DNA from 2 places in the Streptomyces sp. JLBT605 genome. Region 2 is predicted to be linked to the other one. Evidence: riboswitches for the same ligand, from Rfam matches in the RefSeq annotation. Region 2 holds a riboswitch; the other holds the start of a gene.

Region 1 (7,518 bases), 1.2 Mb from region 2:
CGGGCATCTCCGACGAGGAGTACCTGACCACCCTGAAGGTGCTGCAGCGGTTCATCCACAACACCGGCGGGCGCGCCTGGCACCACTAGCGTCCGCGGGCCGCGGCCGAGCCGTGGCCCGGCCGCGATCCGGTCAGCACTCGATGACGTTGACCGCGAGTCCGCCCCGCGCCGTCTCCTTGTACTTGACCTTCATGTCGGCGCCGGTCTCCTTCATGGTCTTGATGACCTTGTCGAGGGAGACGTGGTGCCGGCCGTCGCCGCGCAGGGCCATGCGGGCGGCGGTGACGGCCTTGACCGCGGCCATGCCGTTCCGCTCGATGCACGGGATCTGGACCAGGCCGCCGACCGGGTCGCAGGTCAGGCCCAGGTTGTGCTCCATGCCGATCTCGGCGGCGTTCTCCACCTGCTCGGTGGAGCCGCCCAGCACCTCGGCCAGGCCGCCGGCGGCCATGGAGCAGGCCGAGCCGACCTCGCCCTGGCAGCCGACCTCGGCGCCGGAGATGGAGGCGTTCTCCTTGAAGAGCATGCCGATGGCGCCCGCGGCGAGGAGGAAGCGGACCACGCCGTCCTCGTCGGCGCCCGGGACGAAGTTGAGGTAGTAGTGCAGGACGGCGGGGATGATGCCGGCCGCGCCGTTGGTCGGGGCGGTGACCACCCGGCCGCCGGCGGCGTTCTCCTCGTTGACCGCCATCGCGTAGAGGGTGACCCACTCCATGGCGTGCGCCATCGGGTCGCCCTCGGCGCGCAGCTGGCGGGCGGACTGGGCGGCGCGGCGGCGGACCTTCAGCCCGCCGGGCAGGATGCCCTCGCGGGAGATGCCGCGGGCCACGCATGCCTGCATCACGCGCCAGATCTCCAGCAGACCCTCGCGGATCTCCTCCTCGGTGCGCCACGCCTTCTCGTTCTCCAGCATGAGCGCGGAGATCGACAGGCCGGTCTCGCGGCACAGCCGCAGCAGCTCGTCGCCGGTGCGGAAGGGGTACTTCAGCACGGTGTCGTCGAGCTTGATCCGGTCCTGGCCGACCGCGTCCTCGTCGACGACGAAGCCGCCGCCGACCGAGTAGTAGGTCTTCTCCAGCAGCGGCAGGCCCTCGGCGTCGTAGGCGAAGAGGGTCATGCCGTTGGCGTGGTAGGGCAGCGAGCGGCGGCGGTGCAGGATCAGCTCCGTCGGCTCGTCGAAGGGGATCTCGTGCGCGGCGCCGATCTCGGCGCCCAGCAGCCGCAGCCGCTTGGTGGCGCGGATCCGCTCGACTTCGTCGTCGGCGGTCTCCACATCGACCGTGCGCGGGGAGTGGCCCTCCAGGCCGAGCAGGACGGCCTTGGGCGTGCCATGGCCGTGCCCGGTGGCGCCGAGGGAGCCGAAGAGTTCCGCGCGGACCGATGCCGTCTGCGCGAGGAGGCCGTCCTTCTTCAGGCGGCTGACGAACATCCGGGCCGCTCGCATCGGGCCGACGGTGTGCGAGCTGGACGGCCCTATGCCGATGGAGAAGAGGTCGAAGACGGAGATGGCCACGGTGGCGGACCCCTTTGTCTGCTGGGTGGGCGGTGGTGCGTGCGGTGCCTGACCGCGGGGGGTGTGCGGCGGGCACCAGGGCACCGCGCGCACCATCCAGTGTGCGCGGTGCCCGGTGTCGAACGGCCGGAGCTGTGATTACAGCCCGGGGTACAGCGGGTGCTTCTCGGCGAGCGCGGTGACCCGCGCCTTCAGCGGCTCGGTCTCCCGGGCCGGCTTGAGCGCCTCGGCGATGATGTCCGCGACCTCGCGGAAGTCGTCCGCCGTGAAGCCGCGGGTGGCCAGCGCCGGGGTGCCGATCCGCAGGCCCGAGGTGACCATCGGGGGCCGCGGGTCGTTCGGGATGGCGTTCCGGTTGACCGTGATGCCGATCTCGTGGAGCCGGTCCTCGGCCTGCTGGCCGTCCAGCTCGGAGTTGCGCAGGTCCACCAGGACCAGGTGCACGTCCGTGCCGCCGGAGAGCACGTCCACGCCCGCCTCGCGCACGTCCTCCTGGGTGAGGCGCTCGGCGATGATCTTCGCGCCCTCCAGGGTGCGCTGCTGGCGCTCCTTGAACTCCTCCGACGCCGCGACCTTGAAGGACACCGCCTTCGCCGCGATGACGTGCTCCAGCGGGCCGCCCTGCTGACCGGGGAAGACCGCGGAGTTGATCTTCTTGGCCAGCTCCTGGGTGGAGAGGATCACACCGCCGCGCGGACCGCCGAGGGTCTTGTGGGTGGTGGTGGTGACGACGTGGGCGTGCGGCACCGGGTTGGGGTGCAGCCCGGCCGCCACCAGACCCGCGAAGTGCGCCATGTCGACCATCAGGTACGCGCCGACCTCGTCCGCGATCCGGCGGAAGGCGGCGAAGTCCAGCTGGCGCGGGTAGGCGGACCAGCCGGCGATGATCAGCTTCGGGCGGCTCTCCTTGGCGAGGCGCTCGACCTCGTCCATGTCGACCTGGCCGGTCTCGCTGTCCACGTGGTAGGGCACCACGTTGTACAGCTTGCCGGAGAAGTTGATCTTCATGCCGTGGGTGAGGTGCCCGCCGTGGGCGAGGTTCAGACCCAGGATGGTGTCGCCGGGGGAGAGCAGCGCGAACATCGCGGCCGCGTTCGCCTGGGCCCCGGAGTGCGGCTGGACATTGGCCGCCTCGGCGCCGAAGAGCGCCTTGATCCGGTCGATGGCGATGCGCTCGACGACATCGACGTGCTCGCAGCCGCCGTAGTACCGGCGGCCGGGGTAGCCCTCGGCGTACTTGTTGGTGAGGACCGATCCCTGGGCCTCCATGACGGCGACCGGAGCGAAGTTCTCCGACGCGATCATCTCCAGGGTGGACTGCTGGCGGTGGAGCTCGGCGTCGACGGCGGCTGCGACATCCGGGTCGAGCTCATGCAGGGAGCTGTTGAGAAGCGACATCGAAATCCCGATCAGGTGAGGAGCGGCGGGTCAGCTGGCGAAGTCGGTGTACTCGTCGGCGGAGAGCAGGTCGGCCGGGGCCTCCTCGGACAGCCGGACCTTGAAGAGCCAGCCGCCCTCGAAGGGGGCGGAGTTCACCAGCGCCGGGTCGTTGACGACGTCCTCGTTGATCTCGGTGACCTCACCGGATACCGGCGAGTAGAGGTCGCTCACGGACTTGGTGGACTCCAGCTCACCACAGGTCTCGCCGGCCTCGACCTGGGCACCGACCTCCGGAAGCTGGACGAAGACCACGTCACCGAGCGCGCCGGCCGCGTGCTGGGTGATGCCGACCGTCGACACGCCGTCCTCGGCGGGCGACAGCCACTCGTGCTCCTTGCTGTAGCGAAGCTGCTGGGGGTTGCTCATGACTGAATTCTCCTGGATGCGAGGGTGTGGATATGCCGTCGGTCTTGACTGGTGGGACAAGGTGACGAAGTCGTCACCAGACTGCGTCCGCCTGCGGGTCAGGAGCGCTGCCGCTTGTAGAACGGGAGCGCCACGACCTCGTACGGCTCGTGGCTGCCGCGGATGTCCACCGCGACGCCCTCGCTGCCCGGCTCGGCGTACGCCGCGTCCACATAGGCGATCGCGATCGGCTTGCCCAGGGTCGGCGACGGGGCACCGGAGGTCACCTCGCCGATCACCGTGCCGTCGGCGGACACCACCGAGAACCCGGCGCGCGGCACCCGGCGGCCTGAGGCGATCAGCCCGACCAGCTTGCGCGGCGGGTTGGCCGCGGCGCGCTCGGCGGCCGCCTCCAGCGCCGCGCGGCCGACGAAGTCGCCCGCCTTGTCGAACTTCACCACCCGGCCCAGACCCGCGTCGAACGGGGTGGTGGAGGTGGTCAGCTCGTGCCCGTACAGCGGCATGCCCGCCTCCAGGCGCAGGGTGTCCCGGCAGGACAGCCCGCACGGCACCAGCCCGGCCTCCGCGCCCGCCTCGGTCAGCGCCTGCCACAGCTTCTCGGCGTCCGCCGGGTCCACGAACAGCTCGAAGCCGTCCTCGCCGGTGTAGCCGGTGCGGGCGATCAGCGCGGAGACCCCGGCGACCGTCCCCGGCAGCCCGGCGTAGTACTTCAGCCCGTCCAGGTCGGCGTCGGTCACACTGGCCAGGATGCCGGGGGAGGCGGGGCCCTGCACGGCGATCAGCGCGTACGCGTCGCGGTCGTCGCGCACCGTGGTCTCAAAGCCCGCGGCCCGCTCGGTCACCGCGTCCAGCACCACCTGGGCGTTGGAGGCGTTGGCCACGACCATGAACTCCTCGTCGGCCAGCCGGTAGACGATCAGGTCGTCCAGGATGCCGCCGTCCGCGTCGCAGATCATGGTGTACCGGGCCCGGCCGACGGCCAGCGCGCCGATGTTGCCGACCAGCGCGTAGTCCAGCGCCTGGCCGGCCTGCGGGCCGGTGAGGGTGATCTCGCCCATGTGGGACAGGTCGAACAGGCCCGCGCGGGTGCGGACCGCGTTGTGCTCGTCCCGCTCGCTGCCGTAGCGCAGCGGCATGTCCCAGCCCGCGAAGTCGGTCATGGTGGCCCCGAGCCCGCGATGGGTCGCGTCCAGGGCTGTGTGGCGTGGGGCGTCTGTCATGTCTCGTAGCTCCCAGCGATGCGAATGGGTGAGGTTTCTCCCCATCTGTCATCGGAACCTGAGAGCTTCACCGTGACCCCGAGGGGTCCGATTTGCACCTTCGGTGGAGCCACCGCGGCGGCTCGCTTTTCAGATCTGCCTCGCCCGCGCGGTATCGGGGCCTGAGAGATTCAAGGGAGGACTTGCTCCTTCGGCGCCCCGGTGCTCGGCAGGTGTGCCGGGCCGGGGACTCTCCCGCGCGGATTCAAGCGGCCGGTATGCAGTTGCGCGCACATCATCGCATGTGCCCGCCACAAGGGAACCCCCGGTCCGGAATCGGTGTCCTTGTCTTTCATTACCGTTCCTTGACACTCTTCGGGTAGGCCGCGGTGACCGGACCCCCTAGGGGGTGTCCGGTGGGTCGCCGTGGATTGCGACGCTGCGGAGAACGGTCGGACACCCCCTGAGGAGACGATCACGGTGCAGGGGCAGCGCAGGATCCAGCGGACGGGCAGGGAGCCGGCCCGGCTCCCCGGCCGCCCGGCCGCGCCGCGCCCGGCGGCGTTCCGGCCGGTGCCCGGCCGGGCGGTGCGCGACCTGCGCGGCACCCCGGCGGCCGGGGCGCCGGGGGTGGCGGAGCTGCGCTACCCGGCCGGAGACCTCGTCGTCGCCTCCGGGCTGCCGGGCAGCGGCAAGAGCACCCTGATGCAGCGGACCGTGGCCCCGCTGGACCTGCGCGGCGGCCCGGTGCTGCGGATCGACTCCCACGACACCCGTGAGCGCTGGGAGGCCCGGCTGCCCGACCGGCTCCCCTACTCCCTCTACCGCCCGCTGGTCCGGCTGGCGCACTTCGCCGGGCTGCGCCGCGCGCTGCGCTCCGGGGCGAGCGTGGTGGTGCACGACTGCGGCACCCCGGCCTGGGTGCGCCGCTGGCTGGCCCGGCACGCCCGGCGCCGCGGCCGGACGCTGCACATGCTGCTGGTGGACGTACCGCCCGCGGTCGCGCTGGACGGACAGGCCACCCGCGGCCGCGGGGTCTCCGGGCGTGCCTTCCGGCGGCACCGTCAGGCGGTGCGGCGCCTGGTGGCGGACGCCGAGCTCGGCCGGGCGCCGCGCGGCTGCGCTTCGGTGGTGCTGCTGGACCGCCCCGCGGTGAACGCCCTGCGTGACATCGTCTTCGAATGAGCCGGACGTCTTCGTATGGGCCGGGCCGCGGGATGATCGGTCGCGGCTGAGCCGTTAGGGTGCTGTGCAGGTTGGACGATTCGGCGGTTGGACGACATGAGCATCAGTGACCTCGGCGGCTTCCCCGCCAACGAACTCGAAGACGTCCTCGCCGCTTCGCTCGACGTCCCCGGCGCCGGCGCCCGTATCGTCGAGGTGCTCGGCCGCAGCCAGGTGTGGGTCCCGCTGCCCAAGGGCGGTGGCCCGGACAGCCCTGACCTGGACCTGGCGACCATCGAGCTGGAAGGCGCCGCGTACGTCCCGGTGTTCAGCTCCGAGCAGCAGTTCCGGCAGGTCGTCGGAGACCACATGTCCTTCACCGTGGCCCCGGCCGTGGAGTTCGCCCGCGGCCTGCCCCCGCAGGTCGGCATCGCGGTCAATCCGGGCGGCGCGGTCGGCGTGCCGCTGCCGCCGCCCGCCGTCGCCCAGCTGTGCCGGACCGGCCGCACCGAGCTGGACGGTCCCGCCTCCGGCGGCCGGGTGCTGCTGTTCGAGCCCGACTGGCAGGACGAGCCGGTCGACTTCCTCGCCGCCGCCGGGCTGGAGTTCGGCGGCGTGCCCGATGTGCGCACCGCCCGCCGGGCGCTGGCCAGCGTCGAGGGCGACCCGCCCGCGCTCTTCGTCGGAGTCCAGCTCGATCTGCCCACTCCGGAGGTCCAGGCCGTGGTGCTGGAGGCGCTCGGTCGGGCGCTGGGCGCGGCCGCCGTGCCCTGGCCGGTGCAGCTGATCCTGCTGGACATCGCCCAGGACCCGGTCGCCGACTGGATGCTGGAGCGGGTGCGTCCGTTCTACGACCGTGACCTGTGACCGCGCCGGGATGAAGTCCGCACGGACTCGTAAGCTGGTTGGATGACCGCAGGGGGTGCACCCGCATGCCCCGGTGCGATGTGGTGCGGGCCAAGAGAAGGGGCGGAGTCAGGTGAGCGCTGGCGCTAACTGGCGGGCGGAGCGCAGCGACTCGCAATCCCACGGCGGGCAGATCGAGCAGCTGCTCCAGCAGGTCGCGCCCGGCGGGTACGACGCCTACGAGGCGCTGCTGCACGCGCTGGCCGCCGGTCAGGTGTGGATGCTGCTGTGGCACGGCACGCCCGGCTCGCCCGACGCCCGGTACGGAAAGATGGACGTCGACGGCCTCGGCTACGCGCCCTGCGTCACCTCCGAGCAGGAGCTGTCCGCCAGCGGCTGGACCCGCGCGCACGAGGTCGTCGGCGGCCGGCAGATCGCCACCGCGCTCTTCCCCGACCGCTTCGGCCTGTGGCTCAACCCGCACGCTCCCGGTGGTGGCGTCGGCATCCCCTGGCTGGACCTGCGGCGCATCGCGGGCGGCCTCGACCGGCTGCCGGCCGGCCCGCTGCGGATCAGCGAACCGGCGATCGAGATTCCGCAGTTCTACGCACTGTTGGGGCAGAATGCCCACCGAACGCCCGTTGTGCGTGCATTGCGGCGGGCCTGGGTGCAGCCGGCACTCGGTGCCCCTTATCTCGCGATCGGGCTGGATCTGTACGACACCAGCCAAACCGCGGTGGAATCGGTGCGGTTGATGATGCAGCAGTCCCTCGGGGCGCTCCCGGATGGGCTCCCGCTCTCCACCGTCTCGATGTCCGACGCCCACGACCCCGTCGCGATGTGGATGCGGGCCAACGCCCGCCCGTTCTTCGACCGCGACGCCTACGGCACCGCCGCCCCCGCCCCGGCGCCCGGCTACGGCTACCCGCCGCCGCGGCATGCCTTCTGAGCGGACAGCTTCGGCGACGTACAACCGCAAACCGGCTGG
Region 2 (7,518 bases):
CCTCGCCGTCCTCGCCGGTCTTCACCACCACGACCTTCATGCCGGCCATCACGGCGCTGGCGGCGTTGGTGCCGTGCGCGGAGGAGGGGATCAGGCACACGGTGCGCTGCTCGTCGCCATTGGCCCGGTGGTACGCCCGGACGGCCAGCAGACCCGCGAGCTCGCCCTGCGAACCGGCGTTGGGCTGGAGGGAGACCTTGTCGTAGCCGGTGATCTCGGCCAGCCGCTCCTCGAGCTCGTGGATGAGCGTCAGGTAGCCCTCGGCCTGCTCGACCGGCGCGAAGGGGTGCAGCGCGCCGAACTCCGGCCAGGTGACCGGCTCCATCTCGGTGGTGGCGTTGAGCTTCATGGTGCAGGAGCCGAGCGGGATCATGCCCCGGTCCAGCGCGTAGTCCCGGTCGGCGAGGCGGCGCAGGTAGCGCAGCATCGCGGTCTCGGAGCGGTGCTGGTGGAAGACCGGGTGGGTGAGGTACGCGTCGGTGCGCAGCAGCGCGGCCGGCAGCGCGTCCTCGGTGGCCGCGTCCAGCGCGTCGACGTCGCCGCTCACACCGAAGGCGGTCCACACGGCGGCCAGTTGCGCGCGGGTGGTGGTCTCGTCGCAGGCGATGCCGACGTGGTCGGCGTCGGTGAGTCGCAGGTTGACCCCGGCCTCGCGGGCCGCGGCCACGACCTCGGCGGCGCGGCCGGGCACCCGCGCGGTGAGGGTGTCGAAGAACGCTCCGGGCACCACCTCGACGCCTGAAGCCCGCAGACCGGCGGCGAGCACCGCGGCGTACCGGTGGGTACGGCGGGCGATGCCGGCCAGCCCCTCCGGGCCGTGGTAGACGGCGTACATGCCGGCCATCACCGCGAGCAGGACCTGCGCGGTGCAGATGTTGCTGGTGGCCTTCTCGCGGCGGATGTGCTGCTCGCGGGTCTGCAGCGCCAGCCGGTAGGCCAGGTCGCCGTCGGCGTCGACGGACACACCGACCAGGCGGCCGGGCAGGCTGCGGGCGTAGGCGTCGCGGACGGCCATGAAACCGGCGTGCGGGCCGCCGAAGCCCATCGGCACACCGAACCGCTGGGAGGAGCCGACCGCGATGTCCGCGCCCAGCTCACCGGGCGAGGTCAGCAGGGTGAGGGAGAGCAGGTCGGCGGCGACGGTGACGATCGCGCCCAGCTCGTGCGCCCGCTCGATGACGGCGCGCGGGTCGCGGACCGCACCGGAGGCGCCCGGGTACTGGAGCAGCACACCGAAGACGCCGCGCTCGGCGATCTCGGCGGGAATGCCCTCGGAGAGGTCGGCGACGACCACCTCGACGCCGGTCGGCTCGGCGCGGGTCTCGATGACCGCGATGGTCTGCGGCAGACAGTCGGCGTCGATCAGGAACACGCCGTCCTTGACCTTGCCGACCCGGCGGGACAGCGCCATGGCCTCGGCGGCGGCGGTGCCCTCGTCGAGCAGCGAGGCACCGGAGGTGGGCAGCCCGGTCAGGTCGGCGACGACGGTCTGGAAGTTGAGCAGCGCCTCCAGACGACCCTGCGAGATCTCCGGCTGGTAGGGCGTGTAGGCGGTGTACCAGGCCGGGTTCTCCATGACGTTGCGCAGGATGACCGGCGGGGTGAAGGTGCCGTAGTAGCCCAGGCCGATCATGGGGGCGAGGACCTGGTTGCGGTCGGCGAGGCCGCGGAGTTCGGCGAGCACCTCGGCCTCGGTACGGGCCTCGGGCAGCCGCAGCGCCTCGGTGCTCTTGATGACGTCGGGGACGGCGACCTGGGTGAGTTCGTCAAGGGACCCGAAGCCCACCTGGGCGAGCATCTTGGCCTGGGCCTCGTCGTCGGGACCGATATGGCGCTGGGCGAACGGAATGCCGCGCTCCAGCGCTGCGAGGGAGATGCGGTTGGCGGTCATCTGCGGAGGCCTCCTGGTCGTTGCGACCTGCGAGGGGCACCACGGCGCGGGTACCCGGACGGCCTCCCCCTCTGTCATCTCAACCTGAGAGCTTCACCGGGCCGCGGGCGACCCGGCTTTCACCGTCGGTGAGGAAGGGTCCCGGAGTGGTGCTCGTCCAAGTCCCGCCCTGCTTTCCAGAGTGACCTCGCCCGCACGGTACGTGTGCCTGAGAGATTCCGGGGAGGATTTGCTCCTTCGGCGCCTCCGACGATCTCCGGGGATCTCGACGAAGGACTCTCCCGCATGGGGTCTGCAGCCACTGGCCAGCCTACCAGCGCCGGTTTCGCCGGGGCCGGGCCGGGAACCCCCGGGCACCGCGCTCAAGTGGCCTTTTGCACCGTTCTGGCTTTTCGTAGGTGTCACGGGGAGCCATTGCCGTCAGCTGGAGGGACCGTGCAGACCGACATCGATCCGCGCCATCTCATCGGGCGCAAGGCATTCGACCAGGAAGGGACACGGCTGGGCACGGTGGACGAGGTGTATCTCGACGACGCGACCGGCGAGCCGGAATGGGCGGCGGTGCGCACCGGCCTGTTCAGCCGCGATGTGTTCGTGCCGCTGGGGCCGAGCGAGCTCGTCGAGGACGCCCTGCGGGTGCCCTTCGAGCGGCGTCTGATCAAGGACGCCCCGGATTTCGGGGTGGGCCGCCATCTCTCACCGGAGCAGGAGCTTCAGCTCTACCACCACTACGGGCTGGACGTGGCCGGCTGACCGCCGTCCGCCGGGGCCTGGACGCGCCCCGGCGGGGACGGCGGCGGGGCGGGCGACGGGGCCGAGTGCGGCCCGGTCGGGGCGAGGATGGAGGGCGGATCGGCCGGCTCCAGCCGAGGGTCGTCGACGGCGAAGGTACGCACCCGGCCCGGCGCCGACCACGGGCCCTCGAAGCGGATGGTGACCCGGCCGACCCCGCTGCCCTGCACCCAGCCGTCGCCGTACTCGGTGTGCCGCACGTCGGAGCCGGGCAGCCAGCGCCGCGTGCGGCCCGCTTCTCCGAACGCCTCAGCGGCCTCCTGCGCCGCCACCGGAGCCGACCCCGGTATCGACGTGCCGACCGGAGCGGACAGGGCGTCCTGGCTGCTCTCAGAGGTGCCCGCGGCATGTGCGGAGGGCGCGGCCTCGGCTCCGGCGGCAGCCGGAGCGGCCCCGGTCGCCCGCGGATCACCCGCCGCGGCGTGCGCGACCTGAGCAACCTGCACGGCTTGTGCGGCCTGGGCGGCCTGCGCGAAGAGGTCCTCCTGGGTGTAGTCGGCGAGGCCGGTGACGCCCACGCCCAGCAGCCGCACCCCGGCGGTGGTGTCCACCTGCTCGAGCAGCCGGGCGGCGGCCTCCCGCACCACCGCGGGATCGTCGGTCGGGCCGCGCAGCGTCTCCGAGCGGGTGAGCGTGGAGAAGTCGTACCGCCGCACCTTGATCACCACCGTGCGCCCCGACCGCCCGGCACCGCGCAGCCGACGGGCACACCGCTCGGCCAGCCGGTCGATCTCCAGCTGCACCCGGGTCCGGTCGGTGAGGTCGACGTCGAAGGTGTCCTCCACCGACACGGATTTCGACTCCCGCTCCGCGACGACCGGGCGGTCGTCCCATCCGTTCGCCATCGCATACAGCGAGGAGCCGTGGGCCCTGCCGAGCAGCCGGACCAGCTCCGCCTCGCCCGCGTCCCGGGTCTCGGCGACCGTGTGGATGCCCGCCCGGCGCAGCGCCTCCCCGGTCGCCGGGCCGACGCCGGGCAGGGTGCGCACGGTCATCGGGCCGAGCAGCTCCCGCTCGGTGCCGGGCTCGATGACGACCAGGCCGTCCGGCTTCGCCTGCTCGGAGGCGATCTTGGCGAGCATCTTGGAGCCCGCCAGCCCCACCGAGCCGGTGAGCCCGGTGGCCTGCCGGATGTCGGCCCGCAGCCGTTCCCCCACCGCGCGGGCCGCCACGGCGTCGCCGGCGACGCCGCCCGCCTCCAGGTCCACGAACGCCTCGTCCAGACTGAGCGGCTCCACCAGCGGCGACAGTGCGCCCAGCAGCTCCATGACCCGCCCGCTCACCTCGCGGTACAGCGAGAAGCGCGGGGTGAGATAGGCGGCGTTCGGGCAGAGCCGGCGCGCCTGGGCCATGGCCATCGCCGAGCGCACCCCGAAGACCCGCGCCTCGTAGGAGGCGGTGGCGACCACACCGCGCGGCCCGAGCCCGCCGACGATGACCGGCTTTCCGCGCAGGCTGGGCTTGGCCGCCTGCTCCGCCGCGGCGAAGAAGGCATCCATGTCCAGATGCAGGATCGTCGGTGTGGCCCTCACAGCTACCGATGCTGCCGCATGGCACTGACATTCGACGGGAGGCCGCCCGCGGCGGTGCGGGCGCCGTCAGCCGGCCCGGTTGCGCCGCCGCGCCAGCTCGTCCGCCGGGTTGTGGCCGATCAGCGTCTCGCCGGTGTCGATGCGCTCGCCGTGCAGCTCATCCAGCGCGCTCTCCACGTCCCGCCAGACCACGCCGACGGCGATTCCGAAGACGCCCTGGCCGCCCTGGAGCAGTGCCACGACCTCGTCGGGGGAAGTGCATTCGTAAACGGTCGCGCCATCGCTCATCAGCGTCATCCGCGCCAGGTCGTCCAGGCCGCGGGTGCGCAGGTGCTGCACCGCCGTGCGGATGTTCTGCAAGGACACGCCGGTGTCCAGCAGCCGCTTGACGATCTTGAGGACGACGACGTCCCGGAAGCTGTACAGCCGCTGGGTGCCCGAGCCGTAGGCGGGCCGCACACTGGGCTCCACCAGTCCGGTGCGCGCCCAGTAGTCCAGCTGGCGGTAGGTGATGCCCGCGGCCGCGCATGCGGTGGGGCCGCGATATCCGATGATTCCGGAGGCCCGCTCATGCCGGGGGCCTGCCTGGGCCGTGACCCGATGCCTGGGAGCCGCCTCGGCCGGTGCGCCCCCCTGGAGCGGATACGGACCGCCGGCCGCCGTGCCGTCGCCGGTGCTTCTCACGCCGACCTCCGTCCTTGACCTGCCCACTCGAAGGTAGGCAGTCACTCGGGGTGCGTCAACGATCGCCACACTCGGCACGCCGAGTGATAATCACCCTGAGGGTGGTTTCCCGTGACTGTCTTGTGGGAAAGGCTACTCGAATGCCCGTGCGTGGAGGGGCGAGAAACAGCTCACTGGCTGCTCGTGCCGAAGTCCTCCGGCGAGATCTGGTCGAGGAACTCGCGGAATTTCTCCACCTCGTCCTCCTGCTCGTCCGGGATGGCGATGCCCGCGTCGTCCAGCACCCCGTCGCTGCCGTAGATCGGCGTCCCGGTGCGCAGGGCCAGCGCTATGGCGTCCGAGGGACGGGCGCTGACCTCGACACCGCTGGCGAACACCAGTTCCGCGTAGAAGACGCCTTCCCGCAGGTCCGTGATCCGGACCTCGGTGAGCTGCTGGCCCACGGCTTCGAGTACGTCCTTGAACAGGTCGTGGGTGAGTGGTCGCGCAGGGGTCATGCCCTGCTGGGCGAAGGCGATCGCGGTCGCCTCCCCCGGTCCGATCCAAATGGGGAGGTAGCGATCGCCTCCCACTTCACGCAGGAGCACGATCGGCTGGTTGGAGGGCATTTCCACCCGGACACCCACGACGTCGAGCTCGTTCACACAGCAACCCTAGGACGTGCGCGGCCGGTTTGGATAGTCGGGCCGGTCTTCGGTCAGTCCGGACGGGCTCGCAGGGCCGCCTCCAGCAGGGCGGCGTGCAGCCGGAGGGTCAGCGCGGCGATTTCCCGTGTGGTGGCCTGCGCATGGGCTCTGGTCTGCGGATTCCGGTGCCGTCGCAGGGGCGCGACCACTTGTTCGACCAGGTCCGCCTGCCGGTCCGCGGCAGCCTTGACGGACCGCAGATGGCGCGGTTCCAGCCCGAAACGGCCGAGATCGGCTACCAGGCCCGCGATCGTCACCGCCCCGGCGTCGTATTCGCCGTCCGCGCCCTGGCCGATCAGCCCGTATGACTCCCACTCCGCCACCTCGTCCTCGCCGGCCTCGGTGGCCGCCAGGAACTCGGCCCGGCCCAGCCGGGTCACCGTGCGCGGCTCCGGCTCCACGGCGTCCATCGCGGCACCGTCCAGCAGCTCCCGGGCTGGCGGCCCGGACGCGGCGGGCAGCGGGACCTGCTCGCCGCGCTCCAACGCCTGAAGATGCTCCCGGATGACCTTCAGCGGCAGATAGTGGTCGCGCTGCATCCGCAGGACGTGGGCGAGCCGCGCCACGTCCTGCTCGGTGAATTTCCGGTAGCCCGAGGGAGTCCGCTGCGGCTCCACCAGGCCCTCGGCCTCCAGGAAACGGATCTTGGAGATGGTGACCTCGGGAAACTCGTCCCGCAGCAGGCTGAGCACCGTGCCGATGCTCATCGGGCGGCGCCCCGAGGGGGCGGCACCGGAACCGGTGCCGCCCGACGGTGTTTGCAGCATGGACCTTCCCCTGTGGGGTCCCCCCGGACACAGGTCCGGGGAGGGTCAGATACCGACGCCTCGCTGGCTCGCGTAGAAGACCATCCGGTACTTGCCGATCTGGACCTCGTCACCGGTGTTCAGCGGGACCGCGTCGATCGGCTCCCGGTTGACGTACGTCCCGTTGAGGCTGCCCACGTCGGCGACGGTGAAGCGGCCATCCGGACCGCGCCGGAACTCCACGTGGCGGCGCGAGACCGTCACGTCGTCCAGGAAGATGTCGCTCTGCGGGTGGCGGCCGGCCGTGGTCAGCTCGCTGTCCAGCAGGAATCGGCTTCCCGAGTTCGGGCCCCGGCGGACCACCAGCAGTGCCGAGCCGAGCGGCAGGGCATCGACGGCGGCCTGCGCCTCCGGGGAGAGCGAGGGCAGCTGCGTCTGCCCGGTCACCTCGGAGTCGTACGCCTCCAGACCGGAGATGGAGATGGTCGAGGTCGTCTCCGAGGCGCGCTCGGAGGACCCGCCGCCGCGCAGCGGCGTGCCGCAATTGGAGCAGAAGCGGCTGGCCTCGGTGTTCTGGTGGCCGCACCGGGGACAGACCGGCAGACCGTGGCCTCCGCCCGCACGCGCCGCCGGAGCTTCCTGGAAACCTATGCGGCCGGCACCGGCGGGACCGCCGGCCGGCATGTCGGCACCCTGGGAGCCGACCTGGTCACGGAACAGCGGGCGCTGCTCCTCATCGACGCCGCTGCCTTCAGCGGCGCGCGGGGCGCGGTGGCGGGCGGTGCCACTGCCACCGTCCTGACGCGCACTCTTGCCGAACAACTTCCCGAACAACTTCACGGGCGATTCCCCTTGACCGAAACAGACCCGCCCGTGGGGCAGGACAAACCCTCGCTGTAAGCCTCGATACACACACCGGTCGACCCGGACACCCTCACAACGTCCGTGACCGTCAGACAGTTTCCACCACGCACCACTGATCTGGTGCTTCGACCCCCCAGAACTTCACGCGTTGACCAAGATCGCGTCATGCCTCCCCGCCTCATCGCGATGACGACCGAGCGTAGTCAGGCCGCTTCGCCTGCCGCAAGGCGTCCACGACGATCCGCTGCGAACGCCGGATGTCCGCGTTGACCCGCTCTTTCTTCAGGGTCTGCACGACACCGCCCGGGATGTTCAGCGCCGCC

Evidence for each region. A riboswitch is a leader RNA that binds a small molecule or an ion and turns the genes downstream of it on or off. The one in region 2 is predicted to bind glycine.
Region 1: it holds a riboswitch for glycine, as region 2 does, so the genes downstream of both, gcvT (glycine cleavage system aminomethyltransferase GcvT) here and gcvP (aminomethyl-transferring glycine dehydrogenase) in region 2, are expected to answer to the same signal.

The regions. Positions count from the first base shown of each region.
Region 1 covers NZ_CM177087.1:1,780,396-1,787,913, reverse strand. The annotation lists gene AC4BDD_RS08040 (MarR family winged helix-turn-helix transcriptional regulator) at 1-89, shown strand, start outside; gene AC4BDD_RS08035 (L-serine ammonia-lyase) at 133-1,515, opposite strand; gene glyA (serine hydroxymethyltransferase) at 1,654-2,913, opposite strand; gene gcvH (glycine cleavage system protein GcvH) at 2,944-3,321, opposite strand; gene gcvT (glycine cleavage system aminomethyltransferase GcvT) at 3,420-4,541, opposite strand; glycine riboswitch at 4,577-4,680, opposite strand; glycine riboswitch at 4,681-4,788, opposite strand; gene AC4BDD_RS08015 (AAA family ATPase) at 5,001-5,705, shown strand; gene AC4BDD_RS08010 (enhanced serine sensitivity protein SseB) at 5,802-6,551, shown strand; gene AC4BDD_RS08005 (enhanced serine sensitivity protein SseB C-terminal domain-containing protein) at 6,664-7,479, shown strand.
Region 2 covers NZ_CM177087.1:617,987-625,504, forward strand. The annotation lists gene gcvP (aminomethyl-transferring glycine dehydrogenase) at 1-1,891, opposite strand, end outside; glycine riboswitch at 1,953-2,077, opposite strand; glycine riboswitch at 2,078-2,185, opposite strand; gene AC4BDD_RS02955 (PRC-barrel domain-containing protein) at 2,327-2,644, shown strand; gene AC4BDD_RS02960 (DNA polymerase IV) at 2,620-4,215, opposite strand; gene AC4BDD_RS02965 (MerR family transcriptional regulator) at 4,282-4,899, opposite strand; gene AC4BDD_RS02970 (bifunctional nuclease family protein) at 5,070-5,543, opposite strand; gene ftsR (transcriptional regulator FtsR) at 5,597-6,352, opposite strand; gene AC4BDD_RS02980 (double zinc ribbon and FHA domain-containing protein) at 6,398-7,312, opposite strand; gene AC4BDD_RS02985 (DUF881 domain-containing protein) at 7,374-7,518, opposite strand, start outside.